DNA from 3 places in the Staphylococcus sp. aM genome. Region 1 is predicted to be linked to each of the others. Evidence: predicted binding sites of a transcription regulator. Region 1 holds the regulator's gene; each other region holds the start of a gene.
What was found. The regulator CtsR, encoded in region 1, represses protease genes until heat stress. The targets are predictions, from matches to a motif close to ATGGTCAATAAAGGTCAAACA.
Positions count from the first base shown of each region.

Region 1 (3,293 bases):
TAGATGATATCGATGGTTTAATCTTACCTGGTGGCGAATCAACAACATTAAGAAGGTTAATGGATTTATATGGTTTTAAAGAAAAGTTACAGCAATCAGATTTACCTATGTTTGGTACTTGTGCAGGTTTAATCGTATTGGCTAGTGATGTTGAAGGTGAAGAAGGCTATTTAAATAAATTAGATATTACAGTTGAACGTAATTCGTTTGGTAGACAAGTCGATAGCTTTGAATCGGAATTAGATATCAAAGGCATAGCTAAGGATATAGAAGGTGTTTTTATTAGAGCACCTCAAATTGCGAAGGTAGCTGACAATGTTGAAATATTAAGTAAAGTTGGCGATAAAATCGTTGCAGTTAAACAAGGTGAATATTTAGGTGTATCATTTCATCCAGAATTAACAGATGGTTATCGTGTAACTGATTATTTTATAAACCATATGATTCAAAAATAAAAATAAGGCAATGTATGATTGAGTTTAAATGCTCTTTCATACATTGCCTTTGTTCATTAGATGAAGAATCCAGCAATTGCTGCTGAAATAAATGATACTAATGTCGCACCGAATAATAATTTTAATCCGAATCTTGCAACAACGTCACCTTTTTTATCATTTAATGATTTAATAGCACCAGAAATAATACCAATCGAGCTAAAGTTAGCAAATGATACTAAGAATACTGAAGTAACACCTTTAGCGTGTTCTGAAATGCCATTTAACTTACCTAATGCCTGCATTGCAACGAATTCATTTGATAATAATTTAGTTGCCATAACAGAACCTGATTGTACTGCGTCGTTCCATGGGACACCTGCTAAGAATGCAAATGGAGCAAATACAAATCCAATTAAAGTTTGGAAATCCCATTTGATTGCGCCATGTGAAAGTAAACTGAAAGTACCACTTACTAAGCCATTTAGTAACGCGATAATTGCGATGTATCCGATAAGCATCGCACCTACAATGACTGCCACTTTAAATCCATCTAGAATATACTCCCCAAGCATTTCAAAGAAAGATTGATTTTTCGTTTCACTTTCGGCTACTAATAATTTATCATCCTCTTCATTAACTTGATAAGGGTTAATGATTGAAGCGATGATGAAACCACCGAATAAGTTTAATACAACAGCTGTTACAACGTATTTCGGTTCAATTAATGTGAAATAAGCACCTATAATTGAAGCAGATACTGTAGACATTGCAGATGCTGTTAAAGTATACAAACGTTGTTTAGGTATATAAGGAAGTTGTTGTTTTAAAGAAATAAACACTTCAGATTGACCTAAAATTGCTGCTGCTACTGCATTGTATGATTCCAAACGTCCCATACCATTGATTTTTGAAATAAGGAAACCTAATACGTTAATTATAAATGGTAAAATTTTAGTGTATTGTAGAATCCCAATTAATGCTGAAATAAATACAATTGGTAATAAAACGTTAAAGAAAAATGGTGGATTTTTAGGATCTACATATTTAAAACCACCGAAAACGAAGTTAACGCCTTCTGCTGCTTTAGATAGCAAATAACCAAAACCATTAGCAATACCACCAATGACTGTAATACCAATGTTTGTTTTTAATAAAATGAAGGCGAAAATTAATTGAATAACTAATAATAGTCCAACATATTGCCAACGAATATTCTTTCTATCTGAACTAAATAAGTACGCGAGTGCTAAGAAGAAAATAATTCCAATAATCCCAATGAGAATGTGCATGTTTTTTCATTCCTTTAATTTATTCTATTGTCTATCATACAATAAAAAATAAGCGCTAACATCATAAATTTTAAAAATTTAAAATCAAATTAATTGAAAATGGTCAAAGTTGGTCATATAATATAGTCAAAGAAGGTCAAAAAGAGGTGATAATCATGCATAATATGTCCGACATCATAGAACAGTACATTAAACATTTATTTGAAGAAACCAATGAAGATGTGGTGGAAATTCAAAGAGCAAATATTGCTCAACGTTTTGACTGCGTCCCTTCTCAATTAAACTATGTGATTAAAACTAGATTTACAAATGAGCATGGTTACGAAATAGAAAGTAAACGTGGTGGTGGAGGATACATCCGAATCACGAAAATTGAAAACAAAGATGAAACAGGTTATATTAATCATTTACTTCAATTAATAGGTCCTTCAATATCTCAACAACAAGCACTTTATTTAATAGATGGCTTGTTAGATAAAGGACTTGTGAATGAAAGAGAAGCAAAAATGATTATTGCTGCCATTGATCGAGAAACGTTAAAAATGGATATTGTTTCTCGAGATATTATTAGAGCAAATATTCTTAAACGAATTTTACCTGTCATAAATTATTACTAGAGGAATTGAGGTGTTGCTTTTTGCTTTGTGAAAATTGCCATTTAAATGAAGCTGAAGTTAAATTAACTGTTAAAAGTAAAGATGGTATGCAAGAAAAATGGGTGTGTAGTACTTGTGCGCAAGGTGATAACCCATGGACACACCAAGAGCAATCATCCTATCATCATCAAGATGATATAGAAGAAGCATTTGTTGTAAAGCAAATATTACAACATTTAGCAACTAAACATGGTATTAATTTTCAAGAAATGGCATTTCAGGAAGAAAAAAGATGTCCAACTTGTCATATGACGTTAAAAGACATAGCACATGTAGGCAAATTTGGTTGTTCTAATTGCTATGCCACATTTAAGGATGACATCCTAGACATAGTAAGACGTGTGCAAGGCGGTCAATATGAACATGTAGGAAAGGTACCTCACTCTTCTTATCATAAGCTTGCACTTAAAAAGAAAATCGAAGAGAAAAAGCAATATTTACAACAATTAATAGATGAACAAGATTTCGAACAGGCAGCTATTGTTCGAGACGAAATCAAATCGCTAAGTGAAGAGAGCGAGGTGCAACATGATGAGTGACTTAGAACCTAACATTAGTGAGTGGATGAAAACGAATAAAGAAGCACCAGTGGTCATTTCTTCAAGAATTCGCCTAGCAAGAAATCTTGAAAATCATGTTCACCCACTCATGTTTCCGACAGAACAAGATGGATTTAGAGTAATAAATGAAGTACAAGATGCATTACCTAGCATGACTTTAAAAAGACTAGATATGATGGACCAACAAAATAAAATGAAATTGGTTGCTAAACATTTGGTAAGTCCAGAGTTGATCAAACAACCAGCATCGGCTGTTCTACTAAATGATGATGAATCTATTAGTGTCATGATTAATGAAGAAGATCATATTAGAATTCAAGCGCTTGGTACAGATTTATCATTAGAAAGATT
Region 1 covers NZ_CP121447.1:2,245,048-2,248,340, reverse strand. The annotation lists gene pdxT (pyridoxal 5'-phosphate synthase glutaminase subunit PdxT) at 1-455, shown strand, start outside; gene P7F85_RS11060 (NupC/NupG family nucleoside CNT transporter) at 512-1,726, opposite strand; gene P7F85_RS11055 (CtsR family transcriptional regulator) at 1,882-2,343, shown strand; gene P7F85_RS11050 (UvrB/UvrC motif-containing protein) at 2,364-2,921, shown strand; gene P7F85_RS11045 (protein arginine kinase) at 2,914-3,293, shown strand, end outside.

Region 2 (3,293 bases), 380 kb from region 1:
GATATAGTTAGAGTGAAACATGATATTATAGCTGCTATATTCTATGTATCAAATTGGTGGTATATAGCTAAAGATGTTAACTACTTTGAACAGTTCTCATTCATGCCATTAAAACATCTTTGGTCGTTAGCGATAGAGGAACAATTTTATTTATTTTTCCCTGTCGTTTTAATTACATTATTGCTAACTATAAAGAAATATCGCAATATTACATTAATTTTTTGGATTATTTCATTATTATCACTCATGCTAATGATTGTGATTTCACAACCACATCTTAATCATTCTAGAGTGTATTTTGGAACTGATACGAGACTACAAACATTATTATTAGGTGTGATTTTAGCTTTCTTATGGCCACCATTTAAGCTAAAGGCTGAACCACCTAAAGTGTTACAGCGAGCGATAGACGGCGTAGGATTATTTGGACTGGCCTTTTTAATCTTATTGTTCTTTACAGTTCAAGATGAAAGCGACTGGATATATGATGGTGGATTTTATATTATTTCTGCTATGACGTTGTTGATAATCGCAAGTGTTGTTCATCCATCTACATTAGTATCGAAGTTATTAGGTAATCCATTATTTGTTTATATCGGTAAACGTTCATATAGTTTATATTTATGGCATTTCCCTATTATTAGCTTTGTACATAGTCATTTTATTGCAGGTCAAATTCCATTCTATGTTTACATTGTGGATATTATTTTAACAGTATTATGTGCTGAAGCTTCTTATAGATATATCGAAACACCATTTAGAAAAGAAGGTTTAAAGGCATTTACGTTGAAACGTAAATACAAACCTGCACTTATAAGAACGATTGCAATTATGATATGTATCATTCCATTTGCATTTATTATGGGTGGTGCGTTTGATGGTTTAGGAAAAGATAAAATCGATCAAAAATCAAATTCATTTAATACTGATTTAGAAGATAAATATTTAATAAGAATGATTCCAATAGATAAAATTGGCCAAAAAAATAGTAAGGACACAGATGTGTATACTGATATTAGTCCATTGTTAATCGGTGATTCGGTAATGGTAGATATTGGTGAGAACTTTAAAGATAGGGTACCTAAAGCTAAAATTGATGGTAAGGTTGGTCGTAATTTGTATCAAGCTATTCCACTAGTAGAAGCTAATTATAAACAATATAATAAAAAAACAGACCAAGTTATTTTAGAATTAGGTACTAATGGAGATTTTAATAAAAAGCAACTTGATGATTTAATTAATAAATTTGGAGATGCGCAAGTATATTTGGTCAATACTAGAGTACCAAGAGGGTACGAGGATCATGTCAATAAACTAATGGCAGATGCAGCTAAAGAAAAAAGTAATGTAACATTAATCGATTGGTATAAAAGATCAGAAGGACATACAGAATACTTTGCGCCAGATGGCATACATTTAGAACATAGTGGTGTAGAAGCCTTAACAGATGAAATTTTAAGTAAGATTAAAAAGAAATAATCATCCAACAAATTAATAAATCAAACTAATCATACGTGTTTGACTTTACTAAAATATATTGAATGGTGAATAAATTTATAAAGAAAGCCCGAGATAAATAGATATCTCGGGTTATTTTCTATTATTTAACGAAACAGTTAAATATAGTTATTAATGCTTTGTTTGTTGTTTGAATTATTGGGAAATAGAATAATAAAAGGTTTGATTCATCACATTTGATATTAAAAATAAACCTAAAAAATATTACAAAAAACAAGCTTAAGTTGTTGATAATTTATTAGAAGGGGACTATAATATAGTTAAGGTCAAAGAAAGTCAAAGTCAAATCGAAATTTTTTTACCTTTGACCGACTCTAAAATAATAGAGGTGAAAACAATTGGATATCAATAAAATGACATATGCTATACAAGGTTCATTACAAAGAGCCATTGAGTATAGTAAAGAATTTGAATTACAAAATATCGAAATTGAAGCAATTTTAAAAGCGACATTAAATGAAAGTGAAAGTTTAATTAAGAGTGTTCTAGAACGTGCAAATATTGATGTAGAAGAACTAGAAAAAGCTTATGATAATAAATTAAAAGCTTATCCAACTGTACAAGGAGATAATGTACAGTATGGTCAATATATAAGTGCAAAAGCGAATGAATTGATGAATAAATCTGAAACATATATGAATGAATATGATGATGAATTTATTTCAATGGAACATGTACTTCGTGCAGCAATGGACATTGATCAAACTACACAAAACTTTATAGGTAATAAAACTGAAGTGGTTAAAGAAATTATTAATAAAATAAGAGGGGGAAATCATGTGACTAGTCAGAACCCAGAAGTAAATTATGAAGCATTAGAAAAATATGGACGTGACTTAGTAGAAGAGGTACGTCAAGGTAAAATGGATCCGGTCATTGGCCGTGATGAAGAAATTCGTAACACAATTCGTATATTAAGTCGTAAAACAAAAAACAATCCAGTGCTAATTGGTGAACCAGGTGTTGGTAAAACAGCGATTGTCGAAGGATTAGCACAACGTATTGTTAAAAAGGACGTACCGGAATCATTATTAGATAAAACCATTTTCGAACTTGATTTAAGTGCATTGGTTGCAGGTGCCAAATTTAGAGGTGAATTCGAAGAGCGCTTAAAAGCAGTACTTAAAGAAGTTAAGGAATCTGATGGTAGAATTATATTATTTATAGATGAAATTCATATGTTAGTAGGTGCTGGTAAAACAGATGGCGCAATGGATGCCGGAAATATGTTGAAACCAATGTTAGCACGTGGTGAATTACATTGTATTGGTGCTACAACATTAAATGAATATAGAGAATATATCGAAAAAGATTCAGCTTTAGAACGTCGTTTCCAAAAAGTGGGTGTCAGTGAACCTGATGTAGAAGATACAATATCTATTCTACGTGGCTTGAAAGAGCGCTATGAAGTGTATCATGGTGTACGTATTCAAGACCGTGCATTAGTTGCAGCAGCAGAACTTTCCGACAGATATATTACTGATAGATTTTTACCTGATAAAGCCATTGACTTGGTTGACCAAGCATGTGCCACTATACGTACTGAAATGGGTTCAAATCCAACTGAATTAGACCAAGTTAATCGACGTGTAATGCAATTAGAAATTGAAGAAAGTGCATTGAAAAATGAATCTGACAACGCTAGTAAACAACGTTTAGAAGAACTTCAAGAAGAATTATCAAATGAAAAAGAAAAACAAGCGTCATTACAATCACGTGTAGAACAAGAAAAAGAAAAAATTGCGAAACTACAAGAAAAACGTGCAGAATTAGAT
Region 2 covers NZ_CP121447.1:1,869,757-1,873,049, reverse strand. The annotation lists gene P7F85_RS09190 (acyltransferase family protein) at 1-1,479, shown strand, start outside; gene clpB (ATP-dependent chaperone ClpB) at 1,857-3,293, shown strand, end outside.
Region 2: clpB (ATP-dependent chaperone ClpB) is a predicted target of CtsR. The motif match lies at 1,781-1,801, and genes of this name have one in related genera.

Region 3 (3,293 bases), 260 kb from region 1:
AACAAGAGTCGTTTTAGGTCGCTTTGGAATGATTTTATCTAATGATGGTGGCGCTTTACAAACAATGAAATTACCTTATCAATTTTATGTCGGTGGTAAATTAGGATCTGGTTTCCAATGGTATTCATGGATTCACATTGATGATTTAACACGTGCAATATTATTTACAATTGGTAATGACAAAGCCAAAGGCCCATTTAACTTAACTGCACCAATACCTGAACGTCAGAATTTATTCGGTTATACGTTAGCTCGTGCAATGCATAAACCTCATGAAACATGGGTTCCAAGCTTTGCAATGAGACTAGTACTTGGTGAAATGTCTACCGTTGTTTTAGATACACAAAAGGTATTACCAAATAAACTCGAAGCACTAGGATTTAATTTCATGTATAATAATCTTAAAAATGCACTAGATGATTTAATCAGAAATTAAATTAAGAGGTACAACAACAATGGAAAACAATCAAAATGACAAACTCACATACATTTTAATGATAATAGCAGGCCTAATCTGTATTTTGAATGGTGTCTTAGTATTTGATCAAACAATAATTATGATATTACTCTCTGTCCTATTTATCATTATTGGTCTTATAGTCTCGTATATTTCAATTAATGGATTGAGACATAAGTTAAAATAGTTAATTTCAAGCAAATCAATTTAAATAAAAAAGAAGTCAGGACCTTAAATGACGGTCCTGACTTCTTTTTATTGAACTTCGATTAATATGTCTAATTAAATAGAAATATTATTGTTTACCTTCTGGTTCCATAACTTCATCAACTAAACCATATGCTTTAGCTTCTTCAGCTGTTAAGAAATTGTCACGATCAGTATCTTGTTGGATTTTTTCAATAGATTGACCTGTTCTTTCAGAAAAAATACGATTTAATTTTTCACGAGTTTTTAAAATATGGTTGGCAGCAATCTCGATTTCAGTTGCTTGACCTTGTGCACCACCTAATGGTTGGTGAATCATTACTTCAGCGTTTGGTAAAGCATAACGTTTACCTTTTGCACCTGCTGCTAATAAGAATGAACCCATTGACGCAGCCATACCAATACAAATTGTTTGAACATCTGGTTTGATATGTTGAATTGTATCATAGATAGCAAAGCCAGCTGTCACGCTTCCCCCTGGTGAATTGATATATAAGTAAATATCTTTTTCAGAGTCTTGGGCTTGTAAGAATAATAATTGAGATACAATTGAGTTAGCAACGTTATCATCAATTTGTGAACCTAACATAATAATACGGTCTTTTAATAATCGTGAATAAATGTCATACGCACGTTCACCACGATTTGTTGTTTCAATAACTGTAGGAATTAAATTCATCTATATTTCCTCCTTGTAATAACTGTTACTTCATATTTTAACCTAAAAGTCAAAAATGGTCAAAAATAAAGTTCTTTTAGTTTAATTGCTAATTGACGTTAAGTGAATTACTTTTGTACACTAGAAATAACTATTTTTGATTGTACTGATTTTATATCATTTAGTACAGAAATAAGCTTTATCTATTTTCCCCTTGTAGTGTAATGGATAACACATAAGATTCCGGTTCTTAGAATAGGGGTTCGATTCCCTTCGAGGGGGCTCATATATGGTTAAATACAAAGACTGCTTATGTAGTGATTCAAATTAACAGAAGAAAGCCATGATCTTCAAATTTAGAATACATGATTACACAATGTGTTCTATCAATGAGACATGGCTTTTATTTTATCATTTCAATATGATATATTTTTCTGAATCTCATACCATTGGGATAGTTTTTTATAATTCAATCTTCTCGCCGTTTCGGATTTTATCTGCTAATTCGTTTAATTTTCTTAATCGATGGTTCATACCTGATTTAGAAATAGGTCCTGTGGAAATCATTTCACCTAATTCTTTTAAAGAAATTTCTTGATGTTCAACACGTAATTTCGCGACTTCACGTAAACGATCTGGCAAATTATCTAAACCAATTTCTTGGTCAATTAATTGAATACTTTCAACTTGTTTCATAGCTGCGCTCACAGTTTTATTTAAATTGGCTGTTTCACAGTTTACTAATCGATTAACGGAATTTCTCATATCACGTACAATACGTACGTCTTCAAATTTGAGTAGTGCTTGATATCCACCAATTAAACTTAAAAAGTCAGATATTTTTTCCGCTTCTTTTAAATAAACGATACTACCCTTTTTACGTTCAAGATGTTTTGCATTTAATTCGTAACTATTCATCAACTTAGTTAATCCTTCAGAATGATTCTCAAATTGAGAAAAGATTTCTAAATGATATGAAGATGTTTCAGGGTTATTGACAGAACCCCCTGCTAAAAATGCGCCACGCAAGTAACTTCGTCTCATTTCATCATCTTGAATCATCTCTGGATCAATTTCATGTGTAAATACGCCTTCTTTTAAAATTCCTAATTCATCAAGAATCTCTCGTGCTTTCATCTTTGTACGACAAATGTAAATATTATTTTTCTTCAATTTCATTTTTTTACGTACTAATATTTCTACTTCAACATTAAAGATACGCTTAATCAGTGAATAGATTCTTCTAGCAGTTGTGGCATTTTCAGTTTGAACATTTATCACAAACTGTTGATTGGACAAACTAAGTGCCCCATTCATACGAATTAATGCACTGAGCTCTGCTTTCGCATTAGCTTCATCTACATCTATACGAGTTAATTCATTTTTCATATCTGATGCAAAGCTCATAGAACACTCATTCCTTCCTATCATCGCCTACATGATTCTTTCGCAATGACTTTTTTCTAAATTAATCTCATTTAAATTATTTTTCATTCATTGAATTTACAGACTTAAATAAATTCTAACTCTCATATCCTCTCATCATGACTACTGCTGACGTTTGCTGTTAGGATCAAATTGAATTGTACTAATTAATTCAAGTGCGACTTCATATATCAAAGTAGATAATACTTTGGTATTGTGTCTTACTAAATGTTCATCTGATATTTCAACTAGATTAGATGCAGTAATCACTTTAATACCGTCCTGTTTTAATTCATCAACGTTAACGTCAACCGGTTCTGAATGTTTTTCTCTATATTTTTGTAAAACATTATCATTAAATTGATCAGTACAGCAAATGACGTAATCGACAAATGATTGTCCTGCTTGTCGATGTAATGCATTAATATGTTCTTTCACATCATAACCATCAGTTTCACCTGGCTGTGTCATTACATTAGATACATATAGTTTAGGCGCAGATGAATTTAATAGTGCATGTGATATACCTTTCACACATAAGTTAGA
Region 3 covers NZ_CP121447.1:1,983,274-1,986,566, forward strand. The annotation lists gene P7F85_RS09795 (TIGR01777 family oxidoreductase) at 1-436, shown strand, start outside; gene P7F85_RS09800 (hypothetical protein) at 456-644, shown strand; gene clpP (ATP-dependent Clp endopeptidase proteolytic subunit ClpP) at 753-1,343, opposite strand; tRNA gene P7F85_RS09810 (tRNA-Arg) at 1,533-1,604, shown strand; gene whiA (DNA-binding protein WhiA) at 1,785-2,729, opposite strand; gene P7F85_RS09820 (gluconeogenesis factor YvcK family protein) at 2,871-3,293, opposite strand, start outside.
Region 3: clpP (ATP-dependent Clp endopeptidase proteolytic subunit ClpP) is a predicted target of CtsR. The motif match lies at 1,389-1,409, and genes of this name have one in related genera.